2 regions of the Laedolimicola intestinihominis genome follow, and region 1 is predicted to be linked to the other one. Evidence: predicted binding sites of a transcription regulator. Region 1 holds the regulator's gene; the other holds the start of a gene.
The links. Region 1 encodes Rex, which represses fermentation and respiration genes when NADH is low (regulators of the CRP and FNR family bind a similar motif). Its sites were predicted from a motif close to ATTGTTAANTANTTAACAAT; they were not measured.

Region 1 (10,906 bases):
TCTCCGTTTTTGCCAAACATGGTCACTTCCATGCCCGGAACTGCTTCCGGAATCTCCGTCACATCTACCATCATCTGATCCATACAGACTCTGCCGCAGATAGGCGCCCGCTTACCAGCGATCAGTACCACGCCCTTATTGGACAGGCTTCTCGGATACCCGTCCGCATAGCCCACAGGGACGGTAGCAATCCGGCGCGCAGAATCAGCCGTATAAATGCCGCCATAGCTTACTTCCGTTCCGGGCGCGATGGTCTTTACATGTACAATATGACTTTTCATCTCCATCGCCGGTCTCAGGGGAACCAGCTCCTTCTTCACCTCGTCGGAAGGATACAGACCGTATACCGTAATACCAGCCCGTACCATATCCAGATTTACCTCCGGCAAATCAATGATGCCGGCGCTGTTGGAGCAGTGATGAATCTGAAATTTCACGCCGGCTGCCTCACAGGCTTCCCGGAACGCGCAGTACCGGGCAAGCTGCTTCTCGGTAGCCGCTTTATCCAGCTCGTCAGATTTGGCAAAATGGGTAAACAGCCCCTCCATCCTGATGCCCGGAAGCTTACTGATAGCGCAGACATCCTGCACGCTCTCTTTGGTATCCGCAAATCCAATCCGGCTCATACCGGTATCTACTTTAATATGAACACTCACTTCTTTTTGCTGTCGAACTGCTTCCGCAGACAGTTCCTTCGCCATATCCAGGCGAAATACTGTGGGGCGGATATCCAGGCGCACCAGCTCCTCATAATCCTCCGGAAATACGTACCCCAGAATCAGGATTGGCTTTTGAATGCCATTTCTTCGAAGCTCTGCAGCTTCTTCAATGGTCGCTGCCGCAAAGCCCCACAGATAATCCTTCTTTTCTATCATTCTAGCAATGGGCGCTGCTCCATGTCCATACCCGTTGGCCTTCACTACAGCCGCAATTCTTGTTTTTTCTTTCAGGTTTGCCTTCATAGCCTCAAAATTATCTTCTATGGCATCTAAATCCACATAAGCCGCCACGCGCTTATATCCTTTCACGTCTGACACTCCTCACTATCCTTAATATACTATGCGTTTACATGCAAAAGGGAGCCAAAAGCTCCCTTTTATCATACTTCACTCCGATACTCCGTCAGGAACGGGGATGCTCTTTCTCATACCGTGTAATATTGTAAGAAAGCTGCATCAGGCTCTCTGACAAATGAACATTCTCTACCAGGACGTCCGACGGAACATCCAGATCGATATGGGCGAAATTCCAGATAGCCTTGATTCCATACTGAACCAGAAGCTTCGTCATCTCCTCTGCCTTGGACTTTGGCAGTGTCAATGCCGCAATCTGAATATCTTCATCCTTGATGAAGCTCTCCAGATCCTCCAGCATGTGAATCTGGATGCCCCGGACGCTTAAGCCCTTTAAAATAGGATTTACATCAAAAATGCCTTTTATGTAGAAACCGCGTTTTTCAAAATCCACATAATTGGCCAGAGCCTGTCCCAGATTACCACCGCCGATGATGATCATGTTATGTTTCTTGTCAAGGCCCAGAATCTTGCCGATTTCCTCATACAGATATTTGACATTGTATCCGTACCCCTGCTGCCCAAAACCGCCAAAGTTGTTCAGATCCTGCCGGATCTGTGACGCCGTGACACTCATCCGTTTACTCAGCTCGCCGGAGGAAATACGTTCTACTCCATTTTCCATCAGTTCTCCGAGATAGCGATAATAGCGCGGCAGCCGCTTGATAACTGCTTTTGAGATCTCTCTCTCTTCCATAATATTCTGCACATCCCTCAATAAATCTTTCAAAACTGTTTTTATTATAATCGAAAAGCAAATTTTTTGTCAATCTTTTTACTGGATTCTTCTGAAAGAATCGTAGATTTTATCTTGTTCAATCCTGTATTTTTCGCTATAATAGACTTCATGTGACATTCAACAACGAAAAACAGAGGTGTTTTTATGATATTAGCATGTCAAAATATAAACAAAGCCTTCGGAACCGACGTGATTCTGAAAAACGCGTCCTTCCACATGGAGGATCGGGAAAAAGCCGCCGTGGTCGGTATCAACGGCGCAGGCAAATCCACCCTCTTAAAAATCATCATCGGGGAAATGGAAGCAGACTCCGGCGAGGTGGTTCTGGCAAAAGGCAAAACCATCGGCTATCTGGCACAGCATCAGGATCTGAACAGTGATCATACCATTTACCAGGAGCTGCTGACGGTCAAGCAGGACGTTATCGATCTGGAGACCCGTATCCGGGAGATCGAAGCGCAGATGAAGGAGCTGTCCGGCACTGCGCTGGATATGGCGCTGGAGCAGTATACCCGCATGAACCATGAATTTGAACTTAAAAACGGCTACGCCTATAAGAGCGAGGTGGTCGGCGTCCTGAAGGGACTGGGGTTTGAAGAGGAAGAGTTCGAGAAGCATGTCAACAAGCTGTCCGGCGGTCAGAAGACCCGCGTATCTTTAGGCAAGCTTCTGCTCTCCCATCCGGATCTCATTATGCTGGACGAGCCCACCAACCACCTGGACATGAATTCCATCGCCTGGCTGGAAACCTTTCTTTTGAACTACGACGGCGCGGTTCTGGTGGTTGCCCATGACCGGTATTTTCTGAACCGGATCGCCACGAAGATTATCGAGATTGACGCCGGCGAGGTGACCACCTTCCAGGGCAATTACTCCGACTATGCCGCGAAGAAATCACAGCTTCGGGAAGCCCGCATGCATGCCTGGCTGAATCAGCAGCGGGAAATCAAACATCAGGAAGAGGTCATCCAAAAACTGAAATCCTTTAACCGGGAAAAATCCATCAAACGGGCTGAAAGCCGCGAAAAAATGCTGGACAAGATGGATATACTGGAGAAACCCACGGAAGTCCGCTCTGAGATGCATATCACCCTGGAGCCAAAGGTAGTCAGCGGAAATGACGTGCTGACCGTAGAGGGTCTTTCCAAATCCTTTGGCAGCCAGACCCTCTTCACGGATCTGAATTTCGACGTTAAGCGCGGCGAACGGGTAGCTCTTATCGGCAACAATGGAACCGGAAAAACTACAATATTAAAGATTCTGAATGGATTACTGGAAGCTGACAGCGGTTCCTTTACCTTGGGCTCCAAGGTTCATATCGGTTATTACGATCAGGAGCATCACGTGCTGCACCCGGAAAAGACACTGTTTGAAGAGATTTCCGACGCTTACCCGGATCTGGACAATACAACGATTCGAAGCACCCTGGCCGCTTTTCTTTTCACCGGCGACGATGTGTTCAAACGAATCTCGGAGCTCTCCGGCGGCGAACGGGGACGTGTCTCTCTGGCGAAGCTGATGCTCTCCGAGGCCAATTTTCTGATTCTTGACGAGCCCACCAACCATCTGGACATCGTCTCCAAGGAGATTCTGGAGCAGGCCCTGAACCGCTACACCGGCACCGTGCTTTATGTCTCCCATGACCGTTATTTTATCAATACAACCGCCACACGGATCCTCGATCTGACCGGCGGACAGTTAGTCAATTATATCGGCAATTACGATTATTATCTAGAAAAGCATGATATTCTGACGCCGAAGACGCAGAACCCGGAGCTTCCGGAGGCCAAAGCGGCAGAACCGGAATCTGCAGGAAAACTGGACTGGAAACAGCAGAAAGAGGAACAGGCACGTCAGAGGAAACGGGAAAATGATTTCAAAAAGACGGAAGCGGAAATCTTCGACCTGGAGACCCGGGACGGCGAAATCGATCAGCTTCTGACTCAGGAATCCGTCTACACGAATGTGGCGGAATGCATGAAACTTCACAAAGAAAAGGAGGCCATTGCGGCCCGTCTTGAAATTCTATACGAACAATGGGAAGCGCTGGCTCAATGATTGGCCAGCGCTTCATTAAATTCGGCTAAATTGTCTTCTGTCACATACATGCCGAAGCCCTGATCTTCCAGGCTCTCATCCGTCACCCCGTTAAAGATGCGGTCGATAATCATATCTCCCACCACTTCTGTATAATGACTGGATTCATAAAAATAGTTCTTATCCATGGTCACGGCATTTTCCCCGCTGAAGTTATAAAAGCTCCCCGCTGCTCCGGCCAGCCATCCCAGGTACTGATCGTAACCGAAATGCTTGGACTCCTGATAGGTCCGGTAATAAAGCGGATTGGTAAACACAATCAGGTTAATCCCATACTCTTCGCACAATTCCCGAATCCGCCGGATGTCCAGAAGCGAATCAGCCATATAATCGGTATAATAATCGTCCCAGTAGGGCACATCGTCCTTGAAGGTTCCGCCAAGAGACGGATCCCGGAGCGTACTTCCGCTCCGATAATAGCGTTCCACATAATCCGGATCGGTCACTTCATGATTTCGAATCACATCCAAGGACAGCAGAACGCCCTTAATGCTAAGGTATTTTCCATAAAATCCCAGTCTATCTGTCCTCGGATAGGGGATCCGGTAAAACTGATTCTGATGCAGGGACGGATCCACGAAGGCGGAAATATTATCCACGCCGATCATGACATTTTTCGGAATGATTCCATTGGCAATCATCTCCTGCAGGTTCTCCAGATGCTCCGCCGGCAGTCCTTCTGAATAGGACATATTGTACCATTTTCCATCTGGAATTTTTTCTGTGTCCACAAAGCCAGTCCGGGAGGAACCGAACAGGAATGAATCAAACTTGTCCGGATTATGCAGGATGTACTGCATTTTAATGTAATTGCTGTTGGGCTCTACCCCATTATCCCGGATTTTCTGCCAATGAAAAACATTGTAAGGATCCACCGCCATGGGAATGGCCAGCTCCAGAATCAGGATAAAAATCACAAACGGCGCAATTTTACGTAAAAATCGTCTCATAGATGTCCTCATTAAAACTGAAAGTATACAAAACTGTACTCGCCCAGCTGACGACTGTAAAGCACGACAAAAATCAGGGCGAAATAAAATGTATAGCGCACCGGCTTACCAAAACGGCCAAACCACTGACATACATCTTCCCTAAGCGCAATATAATCGTGCGCCATAAGCAGCACCACCCAGAACAGCACCAGCTTCAGTTCGTTGCTCTGAATCAGCCCGGCTTTTTTGAAGGCCACGTAACATTCCTTCACATAACTCAAAGGATGGGTAATGCCGTCAAAGAGATGGGTCAGAATATAAATTGCGTCTGACATGGTATTTGCCCGGAAAAACAGCCAGGCCAGGGTCACAAAGGCAAAAGTCAGAAGTACTCGGAACCTGTTTTTTCCCTCTTTTCCGGGTGGGAAATACTGATTCCAGATCCGTTCGAATATCTGCGCCGCGCCGTGAAGTCCGCCCCAGATCACAAAAGTCCAGCTGGCCCCGTGCCAGAGACCGCTTACCAGAAAGGTCACAAGCAGATTCCGGTACGTCTTCCATTTTCCGGCACGGCTGCCGCCCAGCGGAATATATACATAATCCCGGAACCAGGTGGACAGAGAAATATGCCATCTGGCCCAAAACTCTTTCACAGAAGCCGCGAAATAAGGGCTCTTGAAATTATTGACCAGATCAATGTCAAAAAGACAGGCCACCCCCCGGGCAATATCCGAATAACCGGAAAAATCACAGTAAACCTGGAAGGCATAAAAAAGTGTCGCCACGCCAAGAGCCAGACCTGTAAAACTTGTCACCTGATTGTATACAATATCCACGCTGGAGGAAAGCACATCCGCAATGGCAATTTTCTTAAAATAGCCCCATGCAATCAGCTTGGCACCCCGGATAGCCTTGTCATACTCAAAATGATGTTCTTCCTCTATCTGCGGCATCAGATGCTCCGCCCGTTCAATGGGACCGGCCAGCAGAAGCGGAAAAAAGGACACAAAGGCCGCGTATTTTCCAAAATGGCGGCAGGCCTTCGTCTTTCCCTTATAGACGTCGATCACATATCCAAGCGTCTGGAAAGTATAGAACGAGATACCTACCGGAAGCACCAGCTTCAGCGTCACCGGGCTCATGGAAATCGATGCACGCGCCAGAAGCGCTGTCACAGAACTGCTCAGGAAATTAAAGTATTTGAAAAAGAACAAAAGACCGAGGCAGACCAGCAGGGCCAGACCCATACATAGCTTCTTTTTCTTCTGTTCTTCTGTTTTCTCAATCACGAGTGCCGTTCCGTAAGAGACTGCCGTAGTCAGCAGAATCAGCAAAATGTATTTCGCGTTGGCGCTCATATAAAAGTAGTAACTGGATACCAGCAGGACGCCCCACCTGTGTTTCGGGGGCGTCAGCCAGTAAATCACAAATACAATAGGCAAAAATATATAAAATGCATTGGAATTAAACAGCATTTAAAAGTTCCTCTAAGGTCTTTCGGATCTCTTTGATAAAATCACCGCTGGAAAGCACCGTCGGATTCGGAAGGGTCGTAATTAGCGCCAAATCTTTGGTCATTTTTCCGTTTTCAATGGTTGCAATGGAAGCCTGCTCCAGTTTATCCGCAAACTCTGTCAGGGCCGGGTTCTGATCCAGCTCTCCGCGCTTTCTTAAGGCGCCGGACCATGCGAAGATGGTCGCCATGGAATTGGTAGAGGTCTCCTCGCCCTTCAAATGCTTGTAATAATGGCGCTGTACGGTTCCGTGTGCCGCCTCATATTCGTAATATCCATGCGGAGATACCAGCACAGAGGTCATCATAGCCAATGAGCCAAAGGCAGTGGCAATCAAATCACTCATGACGTCGCCGTCATAATTCTTGCAGGCCCAGATATAACCACCCTCGGACTTGATCACACGGGCTACCGCGTCATCGATCAGCGTATAAAAATAGGTAATGCCCAGTTTCTCAAACTGTTCTTTATATTCCTTCTCATAAATCTCCTGGAAGGTATCTTTGAAGAAATGATCATATTTCTTGGAAATCGTATCCTTGGTGGCAAACCACAAATCCTGCCTCTGGGAAACCGCGTAGGAAAAGCAGCTTCTGGCAAAGCTTTCGATGGAGCTCTCCAGATTGTGCATGCCCTGTACCACGCCGCCCTCTTTGAAGTCATGGATAGTCTCGCGCAGCTCGGTTCCATCCTCACCGGTAAATACAAGCTCACATTTTCCGGGACCCGGAATCCGCATTTCCGCAGCCTTGTATACATCACCATAAGCATGACGTGCAACGGTAATTGGCTTCTTCCAGTTTTTTACATATGGTTCGATGCCCTTTACGATAATCGGAACCCGGAATACTGTTCCGTCAAGAATCGCCCGGATGGTACCATTGGGACTCTTCCACATCTGTTTTAAATCGTACTCCTCCATGCGAGCCGCATTAGGGGTAATGGTCGCACATTTCACCGCCACACCGTACTTTTTGGTAGCTTCTGCAGCGTCCACAGTCACCTGATCGTCCGTCGCGTTCCGGTGTTCCAGTCCCAGGTCATAATATTCGGTCTTTAAATCAACAAATGGAAGAAGAAGCTCATCCTTAATCATCTTCCAGAGAATCCGTGTCATCTCATCTCCGTCCATCTCTACCAGCGGAGTTGTCATCTTAATTTTTTCCATCGTAGGTCCTCCTAGGGTTTGCGTTTTTCCGCGCTTTGTTCTTTATTATAGACGATTCCCCCTGGGACTGCAAGTTCAAAATCGTCCCAGCGCCGCAAATGCCTGATAGAGATTCAAGGAACCGTAGCCCCAGGAGCGGTTGGGATAAAGGAGGGACGCGCTTCGATCCGCGCCGCGAACCAACAGCTGTTTGATTTCCAGTGTTCCCATCGTCAGCCTGTTTTTCCGTACAACTCCCCATTCCAGTAAAAGTGCTGCCGCCCCGGCTGTCACTGCTGCCGCGGCACTGGTTCCGGTAAGATTCACTGCCCGGTTTTCCGGCCCATAAGCCGCTACCGCTACCCCGGGCGCTGCTAAATCCGGCTTGATTCTCCCGTTTCGTGTAAATCCCCTTCCGGAATCCATATAGATACTGCCATTGGAAGACCGGTAAGCCCCTGTGGTAATCGGCGTCTCCGTATTGCCCGGCTCCGTCAGTGTGATATCCGGATTCGAGTTTAAAAATACAGTCTCACTGCTTACAAAGCCTGTCACCGGCAGCCAGATGTTGTAAACGCCATCTACGATACGTTCCCCGTAGACGCGGATCCGCCAGATTCCCGGAGACGGATCCGCCATGCGGACAACAATCAGTTGATCGCCGCTAAAGAGATTCAGTGTCTGGAAATTCACATAGATCACGGTATTTTCAAAGAGGAAATCAAACATCCAGTTTTTCTGTCCCGAGGTGACCCGCGGAACCTCTTCCCCCGAAGGCGATATGAGTGATACGGAAAATACATCCAGTGTGTTACTCCACAGTTCCATCATCACGCCCTGTTCCCGCTCTGCCACCCTCACTTCCACATCCTGGTACGGATCCCCCTCTCCCATCACGCCATAATAATGGTGCCCCTGATTGGCCTCATTTCCCCCTGCAAGAATGATACAGCGGCCCGCCCGGACGGCAATGGCGTTAAGATATGAGGATAAAGGCGAAGTGCCGGTATGGCCGCCCATATTGCTGCCAAGAGCCAGACAGATAACTAGGGGCAGGCTTTCCTTTTGCGCCAGTTCATGCAGAAAACGGACCCCCAGCATGATATCATTTTCCTGATAAGCTTCCGCTTCCTCAGGTACCAGAAAATATTCCTTCAGATAACGCTTGGCCGGTTTCAGCTTTACCATGGCAATGGACGACAACGGCGCGGCTCCGATCCAGCCGGTCTCACGGTTTTCGCTTCCCGCCGCAATGGACGCAAGCTTCGTTCCGTGGCCGGAAATATCCCGGGTAGGCACTGTTTCATAAGGCTGTTCCGCAGACAGCGCCCCATTGATCTCTGACTTTGTATACACACTGCCATAGTGAATACCCTCCGGCGGCGTTCCGTTCTGATCCGTCTGGTCCCAGATGGCCAGAATCCGACTTTTTCCCGCATTGTCCAGGAAGCAGCGGTTCCGATAATCAATCCCTGTATCAATAAACCCCAGCAATACGCCCTGTCCCCGAAGGTTCAGTACCGGCTGATTCTGCAGAGCCAGAATTCCGGAGGCCTCCAGATTTTCCGTCTGCAGCGTTGTATACAAAGTAGGAAATAGTTCATAACTGTACTCGTACAGTCGTTCCCGATCCGCCGTCCATTTTCTGCGATCCGCGTAAAATACCGTGTAGTAATCATTGATGCGCTGCACGCATACATCCGGATAGATTTCCCGGATATCCTCCTCCCGTACATTGGTCTGCCAGATAAAATCCGCGTAATTTTCCGACACTATTTTTTCTCTGCATGCTTCGTCCATACCGCACCGCCCGTAAGTTCTTTTTACAGCCTATGCTCTCTTTATCTGATCATGCTTTTTTCAGAAGCCCCGGCAGCCAGATTTCACCAAAGCCTTGATGGTTCGGGGCAAGTTTCAGATCTCTGCAGCCTGTCTGCAGCCGCTTTTTTATCTGTTCATTGGTAAGTTCCGGTTCGGCGGACAAAAGTAAGACAAGCGCTCCTGCTGTCACAGAGGTTGCCATGGAGGTGCCTGATTTAACGCTGTAAAATGGATTGCCAGGACTCTCAAAATCCGCCCGGCAGGAACGAATTTCCGCTCCGGGAGCAACCACCTCCGGCTTAAGAACGCACGCCGATATGGGACCCCGGCCAGAATAATGCACCCTTCGGATGCCGCGCACCGGAACGGCCAGTTCATCATCAGAGGAACCCACTGTAATTACCTTTTCACTGGTTCCCGGAACCGTAATGCTGGATCTGGCAGGTCCCTGATTTCCGGCTGCCGCGCAGATTACAAAGCCCGCGTCCCAGGCTTCCTCCACAGCGCTTATGAGCTCTGTCCGTATCTCAGCCTTTGGTACTCTCCCGCCCACAGAAATATTGATAACGCGGACGTCGTATTCTTTTCCATGCTCCAAAAGCCAGTGCAGGGCCCGAATTAGTCCCACACTGTCCCCATTTCCCCTGCCGTCCAGAATTTTCAGGGAAACAAAATGGCATCGCGGCGCAAGTCCCTGGTACCTGCCGCCGGATGCCTCTCCGGTTCCTCCGATAATTCCGCTGATATGGGTTCCATGACCGCAGTCGTCTGCCGCGCCACCGGAATTTGTAAGGTAATTATAAGCATAAACCACCCGGCCCCTTAAGTCCGGGTGTCTGTCATTGACGCCGGAATCCACAACCGCCACACCGACGCCCTCCCCATAGAGGCCAAGCCGGTATGCCGACTGTGCTTCAAGCAGCCTTCTCACGCGATCCATACAGAAAAGACTCCCTGCTTTTCTGTTATTTTATGCATCTCCACAGCGTACTGCCATTCGAAACAGCACAAAGCCCGCCGCGAACATTACCGCAAGCATGGCCACACCCGCGCGGGATGTATGGAACAGCTGGGTGGAGATACCCATCAGCATGGTTCCCACAAAGGCCGCGCCTTTACCGAAGATGTCAAAGAAGCCGAAAAATTCTGTCGCTTTCTCCTTCGGGATAATCCGCGCAAAATAAGACCGGGACAGAGACTGAATCGCCCCTTGGAATACCGCCACCCAGACAGCCAGAAGCCAGAACTCCCAGGCCTTGTCAAGCTGCAGCGCAAAGAGTACCACGCCAAAATAGCTGACGATAGAGACCTCGATCAATGTAGTATTGCGCACCTTCCTGGATAACCGTCCAAAAAGAATCGAACAGGGGAACGCCACTATCTGGGTCAGCAAAAGAGCCAGTAACAGGTTCGTATCACTGATGCCCACGTCCTTGCCATAGGAAGTTGCCATGTCAATAATCGTGTATACACCGTCGATATAGCAGAAGAACGCCAGCAGAAAATACCAGATCTTTGGTGTCCTTCGAATTTCCGCAAAGCTCTGACCCAGGCGGCGGAAGCTGTCCTGCACCGGATGCGCT
Region 2 (10,906 bases), on a different contig from region 1:
CTTATCATGCTCGACATGGAAGGCATCTGCGGTTCCTCAGGTTCCGCCTGCACATCCGGTTCCCTGGATCCATCCCATGTGCTGATGGCCATCGGCCTGCCCCACGAGATTGCGCACGGTTCCTTGAGACTGACTCTGAACGAGGAGATTACGAAAGAGGATCTGGATTTCGTAGTGGAGAACTTAAAGCGGATCATCGACAGACTGAGAAGCATGTCACCGCTTTACGAAGACTTCGTTAAGAAAAATAAATAATAGAGGAGAAACAAAGTATGTACAGCGAAAAAGTAATGGACCATTTTCAGCATCCCCGTAACGTAGGAGAGATAGAGAACGCCAGTGGCGTAGGCACCGTCGGCAATGCAAAATGCGGAGACATCATGCGGATGTACCTGGACATCGACGACAACGGCGTCATCCAGGATTGTAAGTTCAAGACCTTCGGCTGCGGCGCAGCCGTTGCCACCAGCAGCATGGCGACCGAGCTGGTAAAGGGCAAGACCATCCAGCAGGCTCTGGAAGTTACGAATAAGGCCGTTATGGAAGCTCTGGACGGACTTCCCCCTGTCAAGGTTCACTGCTCCCTGCTTGCAGAGGAGGCCATTCATGCGGCACTCTGGGATTACGCAGAGAAGCACGGTATTAAGATCGAGGGACTGAAGAAGCCGAAGTCTGATATTCATGAGGGCGAGGAAGAAGAGGGCGAGGACTACTAAAAGGAATCGTAAGCTATGGCTAAGAAAAAAGTAGTAGTAGGAATGTCCGGCGGCGTGGATTCCTCTGTGGCAGCCTATCTCTTAAAGGAACAGGGCTACGAGGTCATCGGAGCCACCATGCAGATCTGGCAGGATGAGGATGAGTTCACCCAGGAGGAAAACGGCGGCTGCTGCGGCCTGTCCGCGGTGGATGACGCAAGAAGAGTGGCGGCCCAGCTGGACATTCCCTATTATGTGATGAATTTTAAGACAGATTTCAAGGAAGCTGTCATGGACTATTTTGTGGCGGAGTATCTGGCGGGCCGGACGCCCAATCCCTGTATCGCCTGCAACCGTTATGTGAAATGGGAGGCGCTTTTAAAGCGCAGCCTGGACATCGGCGCGGACTACATCGCCACCGGTCATTACGCCCGGGTGGAGCAGCTGCCAAATGGCCGCTACGCCATCCGTAATTCCGTAACGGCGGCGAAGGATCAGACCTACGCCCTGTATAACCTGACGCAGGAGCAGCTTTCCCGGACATTGATGCCGGTGGGAGCCTATTCCAAGGATGAAATTCGGGAAATGGCGGAGAAGCTGGGCTTCCGGGTAGCCCATAAGCCGGACAGCCAGGAGATCTGCTTCGTCCCGGATCAGGACTATGCGGGGTTCATTGAGCGGACTACCGGAGAACCCTCGAAGGAGGGCAATTTCGTCACCGCAGACGGTACGGTACTGGGCCGCCATAAGGGGATCATCCACTACACCATCGGCCAGCGAAAAGGCTTAGGCCTGGCCATGGGCCGCCGCGTGGTGGTAACCGAGATTCGCCCGGAGACCAACGAGGTGGTCATCGGCGAGCAGGAGGACGTGTTCACCACGACGCTTCGGGCGAACCGCCTGAACCACATGTCTGAGCCGGATTTCTCCGAAGGAAAAGAGGTACTGGCTAAGATCCGCTACAATCATAAGGGTTCTCCCTGCGTCATCCGACGGGAGGGAGACGATCTGGTGCGTGTGGACTTTAAAGAACCCGTCCGCGCCGTGACACCGGGCCAGGCGGTCGTGTTCTACGACGGCGACTACGTGCTGGGCGGGGGAACCATCGTGCGGCAGCCGGATCCCTTTTATTCAGAGGCGAATATGTGATATCTGGATCGCGTAATTGCCGATATTGAAAGTGAAAAAGCAAAGCTTACAGAGCACGGGCTGATAGAGGATTCATAGATGAAGATACTCTGGGAAGAATGTGCTTGGGAGGATTATTGCGATTGGCAGACGAAGGATAAAAGGATAGTAAAAGAAGAAGAGGCCGTTGCAAAATAGAGAAATCATCATTTTGCAGCAGCCTTTTTCTATATAACAGAACATATTTATAACGGCACAAACTCCGCCTTCCGCTCCCGGAATACCGTAAAATACCGAAATCCGCATTCCCGAAGCACCTCTTTGGCGTCCGCGAACCGATACGCCACATACTCCGTCGTATGGGCGTCCGATCCCATGGTAATGATTTCCCCGCCGAGCTCCTTATAGCGGCGCAGCACGTCGTGACAGGGGTTTGGCTCAGAAAGTCCGGCCTTGTAGCCGCCGGTGTTGATTTCGATGCCTTTGCCCTTTTCTATCAGCAGCTTCAGAACCGCGTCCACCTGATCGGCATGCTTTTTGTAAGAAAAAACGCGATCCCCATCCGGTACATAGCGGATGATATAATCGATATGCCCGTATACATCAAAATCATCAAAAGCCCGGATATTCTGAAGGGTCACATCCAGGTACCGGTTTACGCCGGAAGCAGCGTCATAGGAGGTCCAGAAATCCGGATAGTAAGGGTCAAACCGATCCACCAGGTGGGTGGAGCCGATCAGAAAATCGAAGGACTTGTCTGAAAGCCATTGCCGGTAAGCATCCCCCAGCTGGGGCTGGATCCCAAGCTCTGCTCCGATACGGATTTCAATGCGGTCATGGTAGGCCTCCTGAAGCCGATGCATTTCCCGGAAATAAGCGTCCGCATCCAGGTCAAAGCTTACATCGGAATAGGGGTAATCCATATCCAGGTGCTCGGTCATACACATAAGAGAAAGCCCCTGCGCTAGCCCCTTTTTTATCATTTCCTCCGTGGGCGTCTCACTGTCCCCGGAAAAACAGGAATGTAAATGGTAATCAGCAGTCATATTTTTCACCTCTGCAACGAATATACACCCATCTTAATTGAAAAAATACACAATGACAAGAAAAAGATCGACGGGAAATTCATTGTTTTGACAAAAATTGCACAACGTCAGGGAAATTGCGGAATTGGGACTTGCTTTTTTGTATGGAATTGGGTACAATAATTGCAGGTTGGGCTCTGTCCTGAGAGGGGCGGAAAACCACGAATAATCTAAATTCATATTTAGGAGGAAATTTAAAATGGCAGTAAAAGTAGCGATTAACGGTTTCGGACGTATCGGCAGACTTGCATTCAGACAGATGTTTGGCGCAGAGGGATATGAGGTTGTAGCAATCAACGACCTGACAAGCCCGAAGATGCTTGCTCACCTGTTAAAATATGATTCTTCTCAGGGTAAATATGCTCTGGCAGATACCGTATCTGCAACAGAAGATTCCATCATTGTTGATGGCAAAGAGATCAAGATCTACGCAAAGGCTAACGCAGCAGAGCTTCCGTGGGGAGAGATCGGCGTAGACGTAGTTCTGGAGTGTACCGGATTCTACACCTCCAAGGAGAAGGCTTCTGCTCATATCACAGCAGGCGCTAAGAAGGTAGTTATCTCCGCTCCGGCTGGAAATGACCTTCCGACCATCGTTTACAATGTAAACCACGAGACACTGACAAAAGAGGATACTGTAATTTCCGCAGCTTCCTGTACAACAAACTGCCTTGCACCGATGGCTAAGGCTCTGAACGACTACATGCCGATCGAGTCCGGTATCATGTGCACCATCCACGCTTACACAGGCGACCAGATGATCCTTGACGGACCGCAGAGAAAGGGTGACCTGAGAAGAAGCCGTGCAGGCGCTATCAACATCGTTCCGAACAGCACAGGAGCAGCTAAGGCAATCGGCCTTGTTATTCCGGAGCTGAACGGCAAGCTTATCGGCGCTGCACAGCGTGTACCGACCCCGACTGGTTCTACTACTATCCTGAACGCAGTTGTTAAGGGTGAGGCTACTGTTGATGGAATCAACGCAGCTATGAAGGCAGCAGCTACCGAGTCCTTCGGTTACAACACAGACGAGATCGTATCTTCTGATATCGTTGGTATGAGATTTGGTTCTCTGTTCGACGCTACTCAGACCATGGTTGTAAACCTTGGCAACGGCACATCTCAGGTACAGGTTGTTTCCTGGTACGACAATGAGAACTCCTATGTATCTCAGATGGTTCGTACAATCAAGTACTTCGCTGAGCTTGCGTAAGCATTGAGCCATGCAGAAGACGGAAAGCGCAGACGCGTTGTGCTTGCACATAAGCGGCTGGGATTTACGGCTTCTATAGGGCGATAGCCCGTCAGCGAGATGAAGCGAAGCGACAAGGTGAGCTCGTAAGAGCGAGAGAGTGCCCTGGGGCAAATCGAGCGGCATGGCGGACTACCGTCAGGAATAAGACCTTAAGAGGTCCGGTCTTTATGGACCGGACCTCTTTTTATTATTTATCCATGACAAGTAAGGAGAGATTGAGATGTTAAACAAGAAATCTGTAGATGACATCAACGTAAAAGGACAGCGTGTCCTGGTAAGATGCGATTTTAACGTACCGCTGAAGGATGGCAAGATCACAGACGAGAATCGTCTGGTTGCAGCGCTGCCGACCATCAAGAAGCTGATCGCTGACGGCGGAAAGGTTATCCTTTGCTCCCACCTGGGCAAGCCCAAGGGAGAGCCGAAGCCGGAGCTGTCCCTGGCGCCGGTAGCCAAGAGACTTTCCGAGCTTCTGGGCCAGGAAGTAAAGTTCGCAGCTGATCCGGAGGTTGTAGGACCGAACGCAAAGGCAGCTGTAGAAGCTATGAAGGACGGCGAGGTAGTTCTTCTTGAGAACACCCGTTACCGCGCAGAGGAGACCAAGAACGGCGAGGCATTCTCCAAGGAGCTGGCTTCCCTGGCAGACGTATTTGTAAACGACGCATTCGGAACCGCGCACCGCGCGCACTGCTCCAACGTAGGCGTAACTCAGTATGTAAAGACTTCTGTAGTAGGATACCTGATGCAGAAGGAGATCAACTTCCTGGGCAATGCAGTCAACAACCCGGAGCGTCCCTTCGTAGCAATCCTGGGCGGTGCAAAGGTAGCAGATAAGCTGAACGTAATCGCAAACCTGCTTGAGAAGTGCGACACCCTGATCATCGGCGGTGGAATGGCTTACACCTTCCTGAAGGCAAAGGGCTACGAGGTAGGAACCTCTCTGGTAGACGATGAGAAGATCGACTACTGCAAGGAAATGATGGAGAAGGCGGAGAAGCTTGGCAAGAAGCTGCTTCTTCCGGTTGACACCACCATCGCAAAAGAGTTCCCGAACCCCATCGACGCAGAGATCGAGGTATCTGTAGTACCGTCCAACGAGATCCCGGCTGACATGATGGGTCTGGATATCGGAACCAAGACCGCAGAGCTGTACGCTGAGGCTGTGAAGTCTGCGAAGACTGTAGTATGGAACGGACCGATGGGCGTATTCGAGAACCCGATCCTGGCAAAGGGTACCATTGCAGTAGCAAAGTCCCTGGCTGAGACAGACGCAACCACCATCATCGGCGGCGGCGACTCCGCAGCAGCAGTCAATACCCTTGGCTTCGGCGACAAGATGACTCACATCTCCACAGGCGGCGGCGCTTCCCTGGAGTTCCTGGAAGGTAAAGAGCTTCCGGGCGTAGCAGCAGCAAATGACCTGTAAGATTTCATTATTTATATAAGAGGAGAACAAAACAATGGCAAGAAAGAAAATTATCGCTGGTAACTGGAAAATGAACATGACTCCCAGCGAGGCAGTAGAACTGGTAAACACCTTAAAGCTGCTGGTAGCAAACGATGACGTAGACGTAGTATTCTGCGTACCGGCTATCGACATCATCCCGGTCGTAGAGGCTACCAAGGGATCCAACATCCAGGTTGGCGCTGAGAACATGTACTTCGAGGAGAAGGGCGCTTACACAGGTGAGATTTCCCCGAATATGCTGACGGACGCAGGCGTAAAGTACGTAATTCTTGGACATTCCGAGAGACGTGAGTACTTCGCAGAGACCAGCGAGACTGTAAATAAGAAGATGCTGAAGGCATTTGAGCATGGTCTTACACCGATCATGTGCTGCGGCGAGACTCTGACTCAGAGAGAGCAGGGCGTAACCATGGACTTCATCCGTCAGCAGGTTAAGGTTGGTTTCCAGGGCGTAACCGCAGATCAGGCTAAGGAAGCAGTTATCGCTTACGAGCCGATCTGGGCTATCGGAACCGGTAAGACAGCTACAACTGAGCAGGCACAGGAAGTTTGCGCAGGCATCCGCGCATGCATCGCAGAGATCTACGATGAGGCAACTGCAGCAGCTATCCGTATCCAGTACGGCGGATCTGTAAACGCAGCTACCGCACCGGAGCTCTTCGCACAGGCAGACATCGACGGCGGCCTGGTAGGCGGCGCAGCTCTGAAGCCGGACTTCGGAAAGATTGTAAATTACAAGTAAGTCTGAAATTTTAGGCAAAATAACCAAATATAACGCTATAAAACGTGATAAAAAGCCATTTGATTTAGCTGATATTGCTAATTGAATGGCTTTTTATGATATAAGGGAAAGATTTTCAGAAACATCTGAAACTTTCTGAGCGTATAGATCGTCTAATAAAATGAAACAATAAAAGAATGACAGGAGGTTTTTGGTATGAAAAAGAGATTTGCAATGTTGATGCTTCTTACTGCTATGACTGCATCCATGATAACAGGTTGTGGAACAAAGAATTCGGGAGACAGCGGGCAGAATTCCCAGACCACACAGGAGGCTTCCGGATCTGAGGAGACAGCTTCCTTTACCGGAACATTGGATGAAAAGAAAGATTTTATGTTTATAGTGACGGATGATGCCGGAAATTCCTACGAATTTACCTTTGATAAGGAGAAGCCGGAGGGGCTTGACAAGGTGAAGGTCGGAGATAAGGTTACGGTGACTTATACGGGAACAGTGTCGGAAGTAGATCCCTTTATGGGAGAGGTGCTTTCTGTCACGGAAGCAAAGTAACGCTACAGAAGCAGAGTGAAGGGACTGCCGCCATATGGCGACAGTCTCTTTTTGATCTTTAGAAAATACCGTGTTACATTAAAGTGTAAAAGCTATGATTCCTATAGAGCAAAAAGAAAGGGATATTTGCGGTGTATAAAGATTGTATAAAAATGTAAAAATTGATAATCCCTCTTTATTTTAGAAGGTATTATCTGTATAATGTACTTATACGAAAGCAATAGGGGAGGGGCGAAGGATGAAAAAGCATTATCGAATCACTGCATTGGTAATTGCTATGGCGATAGTTCTTTTGTGTGGAATCAGATTCTACATGCATAGTGCCAGTTCTATAATCTACAGAGAAAATGCCGCTCATTTGCAGGAAAGCTATACACAGGTGTCAAAAACCCTGACTCTTTTTATCCAGCGCAACTGGAATGTTTTGTCCGATTGGAGCAGAGAATTACGCAGGCACGAGGCGGAACAGGAAATGAAAGAAATGTGGGAAAATCTGAAGGACGGGAAAAATGATTGGCAGTATAGCGATTTCTTTATGTTTAATGAAGAGAATCAGTTCATTACCGCCGCAGGCAGAAAAGGGACAGCGGACAGTATTACCGGAGCCTTTGATGAGATGTTTCAGAAAAACAGACGTGTGATTTCTTCGTATACGGCATCTTACGGGATAAAGAAAATCGTACTTGCCGCCCCGCTTCCTGAAGTATTTATATCCAATGACGTAAGCTACACCGGACTTGCAATCAGCTATGATGCGTCTGTTGTGGAGAACCTGATGGCAAGCAATCTGTATGAAGGTCAAAGTGACTGTTATGTTGTACGCTCAGATGGGGAGATTTTACTTTCTTTGACATCGAAAACAGAGATACCGCAGGATGTAAATAATCTGATTTCTTTTTACACGGATGCGGATATTGTCTGGAAAGACAGGAATCCGGTGTACGTACAGGAATGCATCGAACAGCAGCGCGAAGGAAATACCCAGTATACTTATAGAGGAAGAACCTATTATATGGTCTCTGAGCCGGTTGGGATTGAAGACTGGACACTGCTTGGAATTGTGCGTTCTGATGCGGTAGACTATAGTGACCGAAATTTGCAGAAGGTTACGCTGGGGATTCTTGGAGTTTCGGCAGCTTTAATTATGCTGCTCGTGGTGCTGGCACTCGTATCAGAAAATCGTGCGAAGCTGCTGAATGAAGAGAAGGAGCGACTCCTTTTGGAGAAAGAGAAAGAACGAGCCACGCAGTTCCTTGAAGGTATTTCCCGGATTGTTGACCGGTATGCGGTTGCTGACCTGGAAAATGACAGATATGAATATTATGAGTTAATCCTGGATGAGCCTCTTTATCCTGAAACAGGGGCATATTGGAGTCTGGTTGATTACATTTCCCGACGATATATTGTATTGACCAATACAGAGAACGCAAAAGTTTGCCGCATGATTGCACCGGATTATCTGAGAAAGGTGCTTCGAAAGGAAAGCGACATTTTAAAATTTGAGTATTGCATCCGAAATGAAAATATTTACAAAGTCATGCATGTGATTCCGATTGAATGGGCGAAGGATAACAGACTGACTAAGGTTATGCTGGTATCTATGGATATTGGGCAAAAAATCGAACTGGAGAATATGGCAAATACAGATGGATTGACTGGGCTGTTCAACGAACGGTATTTTACCAATATTCTGCAGAACAAGGAAAAAAAGAAACTTCCGTTTGTTCTCTTTTATATCGATCTGGATCGATTCAAACCGATCAATGATACCTATGGCCACAGCACCGGAGATCAGGTGCTTCAGGAAATTGCCAGACGTCTGCAGGAATGTATCCGCAGTAACGATTATGCGTTCCGTATAGGCGGAGACGAGTTCGCCCTGATTATCTGCTCCGCCTATGACAAAGCATTTTGCTGCCATATGGCGGAACGCATTCAAATTGCACTGACGGAGCCGGTAAAGCTGGCCGGAAAGACGCTTCGGGTTGGAGTCAGCTGCGGATGCGCAGCATTTCCGGAAGACAGCAGTGAAGCGGAAGAAGTCCGGGCTATTGCCGACCAGCGTATGTATGAAGAAAAAGAGAAGCATCATAGAGAGGATCCTATGCACTCCGGCAGATAGCTTTATTTCTGATCCAGCACGGACTGAATCTGTTTCATCAGCTGTTCGTAGTTTGACGGATCATCAATTCCGCCCATGAAAGGATCGCCAACGATATTTCCGTCTTTATCTACGAGAACGGTTGTCGGAAATGCCATGATATCCCCTGCGTATTTTCCAACGGTGGAATCGGAATCGAAGGTCAGGTTTTTGTAGGAAGCTCCCTTGGCCTTCAGGATTTCCTTCGCTTCTTTGATTCCATCCTGATTGTCGTCCAATGTATCCGTATTGATACCAACCACTTCGCCGCCCATTTCCTTCAGCTTATCATTTAATTCATTCAGCTTGGAAAGCTCTTCAACACAGGGCTTGCAGCCGCTGAACCAGAAGTTTACAACCGTAACTTTATTTTGGGCGAAAAGGCTGTCATCCACATCGTTCCCATCCAGATCTTTCCCTTTAAAATCGTGGAACACACCTGTAGAGTCAGCTGAGCCGGAGAAAGTGCTGCCGGAGGAATCAGATGCTGCAATTTCTTTCTCAAGCCTTGCAATTTCTTCTTCAATGCCGCGGATGGTTTCGATATCTTTGTTCAGAGTATCAAATTCCTCTTCAGAGAAAGAAGCCTTGTTTGATTCTATTGTATTTGCAAGAAAGTCCGCATAGTTTTCATTCGAGGCAGCATCGTCAGGGTTCTTGCTCATAAAGCCAAAGACCTTGTCCCATACATTTTTGTGATCTGCAAAAATCTGATTTTCCTGCTGGTACAGGTCGTCCAGCTTTTCGTTGGGCGCAGACGTGTCGCCTGCATTTGTGGCGGAAGCAGTCTCCTGTTTCGTGTTTTCCGTTGCGGCGGAATCAGAGGAATTTCCACAGCCTGTGAATGCAAAAAGCAGGGAAATGGCGAGAGACGCCGCAATTGCCTTTTTTAATTTCATTGAGTTTACTCTACCAGATTTGTTTTTCATGATTTTTATTCTCCTTTTGAATATGATTTGATTCATTTTAGCTTATTTATTGTCAGCCTGTTTCCTGGTTGAAAATCCGTAATGATAGCAGATCGCATTTGTTGGGCAGGCTTTCATACATGCTCCGCATCGGATACATTCCGGGTGGTTTGGCGTGTCTGTTACATTGACGTCCATTTTACAGGCATGACTACATTTTTGACAGCCGACACATTTTTCAGAATCCACCCGAAGCTTAAGAAAGGATACGCTGTTAAACAGCGAGTAGATAGCGCCAAGGGGGCAGATCCATTTACAGAATGGACGGTAAAACAGAATGCTTAAGAGGATAACAAGTACGAGGATTGCAAACTTAAATGTAAATAAGTGCCCGAGTGCCGCACGGATTCCTGAATTAGCAAGGGACAGCGGAATTGCGCCTTCAAGTACGCCTTGCGGGCATAGATATTTGCAGAAGAACGGGTCGCCCATCCCCAGCGAATTCGTTGCCAATGCCGGAAGCAGTATCACAAAGACGACCAGGATCAGGTATTTCAGATACCGCAGGGGCTTTAGCCTTGCGGTAGACAGCTTCTTGCCCGGAAGCTTATGCAGCAGATCCTGAAACCATCCAAACGGACAGAGAAAACCGCAGATAAATCGTCCGAACAGAACCCCCAGCAGGATAAAAAATCCGGTGATGTAGTAGGTGAACTTGAATTTTGAGGAACCGACTACAGCCTGGAAGGCTCCAATCGGACAGGCGCCTGTGGCAGCCGGGCAGGAGTAACAGTTCAGCCCGGGAACACATATGGTTTTTACCCTTCCCTGATAAAGCTTCCCTTTAAACAGATTCGGAATATGAAGATTGGTCAGCAGCGCTGCAGCTGCCTGAATCCATCCGCGGAAGCGGACCAGGAAGTTTTTGTTTGATTT

Region 2: the regulator Rex is predicted to act here: its motif matches at 2,956-2,975, upstream of gap (type I glyceraldehyde-3-phosphate dehydrogenase).

The regions. Positions count from the first base shown of each region.
Region 1 is NZ_JBBMFE010000013.1:81,880-92,785, forward strand. It holds gene alr (alanine racemase) at 1-1,028, opposite strand, end outside; gene WMO29_RS13040 (redox-sensing transcriptional repressor Rex) at 1,123-1,770, opposite strand; gene abc-f (ribosomal protection-like ABC-F family protein) at 1,957-3,870, shown strand; gene WMO29_RS13050 (hypothetical protein) at 3,864-4,859, opposite strand; gene WMO29_RS13055 (MBOAT family O-acyltransferase) at 4,871-6,316, opposite strand; gene WMO29_RS13060 (NADP-dependent isocitrate dehydrogenase) at 6,306-7,523, opposite strand; gene WMO29_RS13065 (S8 family peptidase) at 7,599-9,302, opposite strand; gene WMO29_RS13070 (S8 family serine peptidase) at 9,352-10,263, opposite strand; gene WMO29_RS13075 (MFS transporter) at 10,294-10,906, opposite strand, start outside.
Region 2 is NZ_JBBMFE010000002.1:2,232-13,137, reverse strand. It holds gene nifS (cysteine desulfurase NifS) at 1-255, shown strand, start outside; gene nifU (Fe-S cluster assembly scaffold protein NifU) at 273-716, shown strand; gene mnmA (tRNA 2-thiouridine(34) synthase MnmA) at 732-1,844, shown strand; gene WMO29_RS02405 (histidinol-phosphatase HisJ family protein) at 2,069-2,869, opposite strand; gene gap (type I glyceraldehyde-3-phosphate dehydrogenase) at 3,108-4,121, shown strand; gene WMO29_RS02395 (phosphoglycerate kinase) at 4,384-5,589, shown strand; gene tpiA (triose-phosphate isomerase) at 5,624-6,373, shown strand; gene WMO29_RS02385 (hypothetical protein) at 6,569-6,922, shown strand; gene WMO29_RS02380 (sensor domain-containing diguanylate cyclase) at 7,395-9,044, shown strand; gene WMO29_RS02375 (TlpA disulfide reductase family protein) at 9,047-9,991, opposite strand; gene WMO29_RS02370 (4Fe-4S binding protein) at 10,034-10,906, opposite strand, start outside.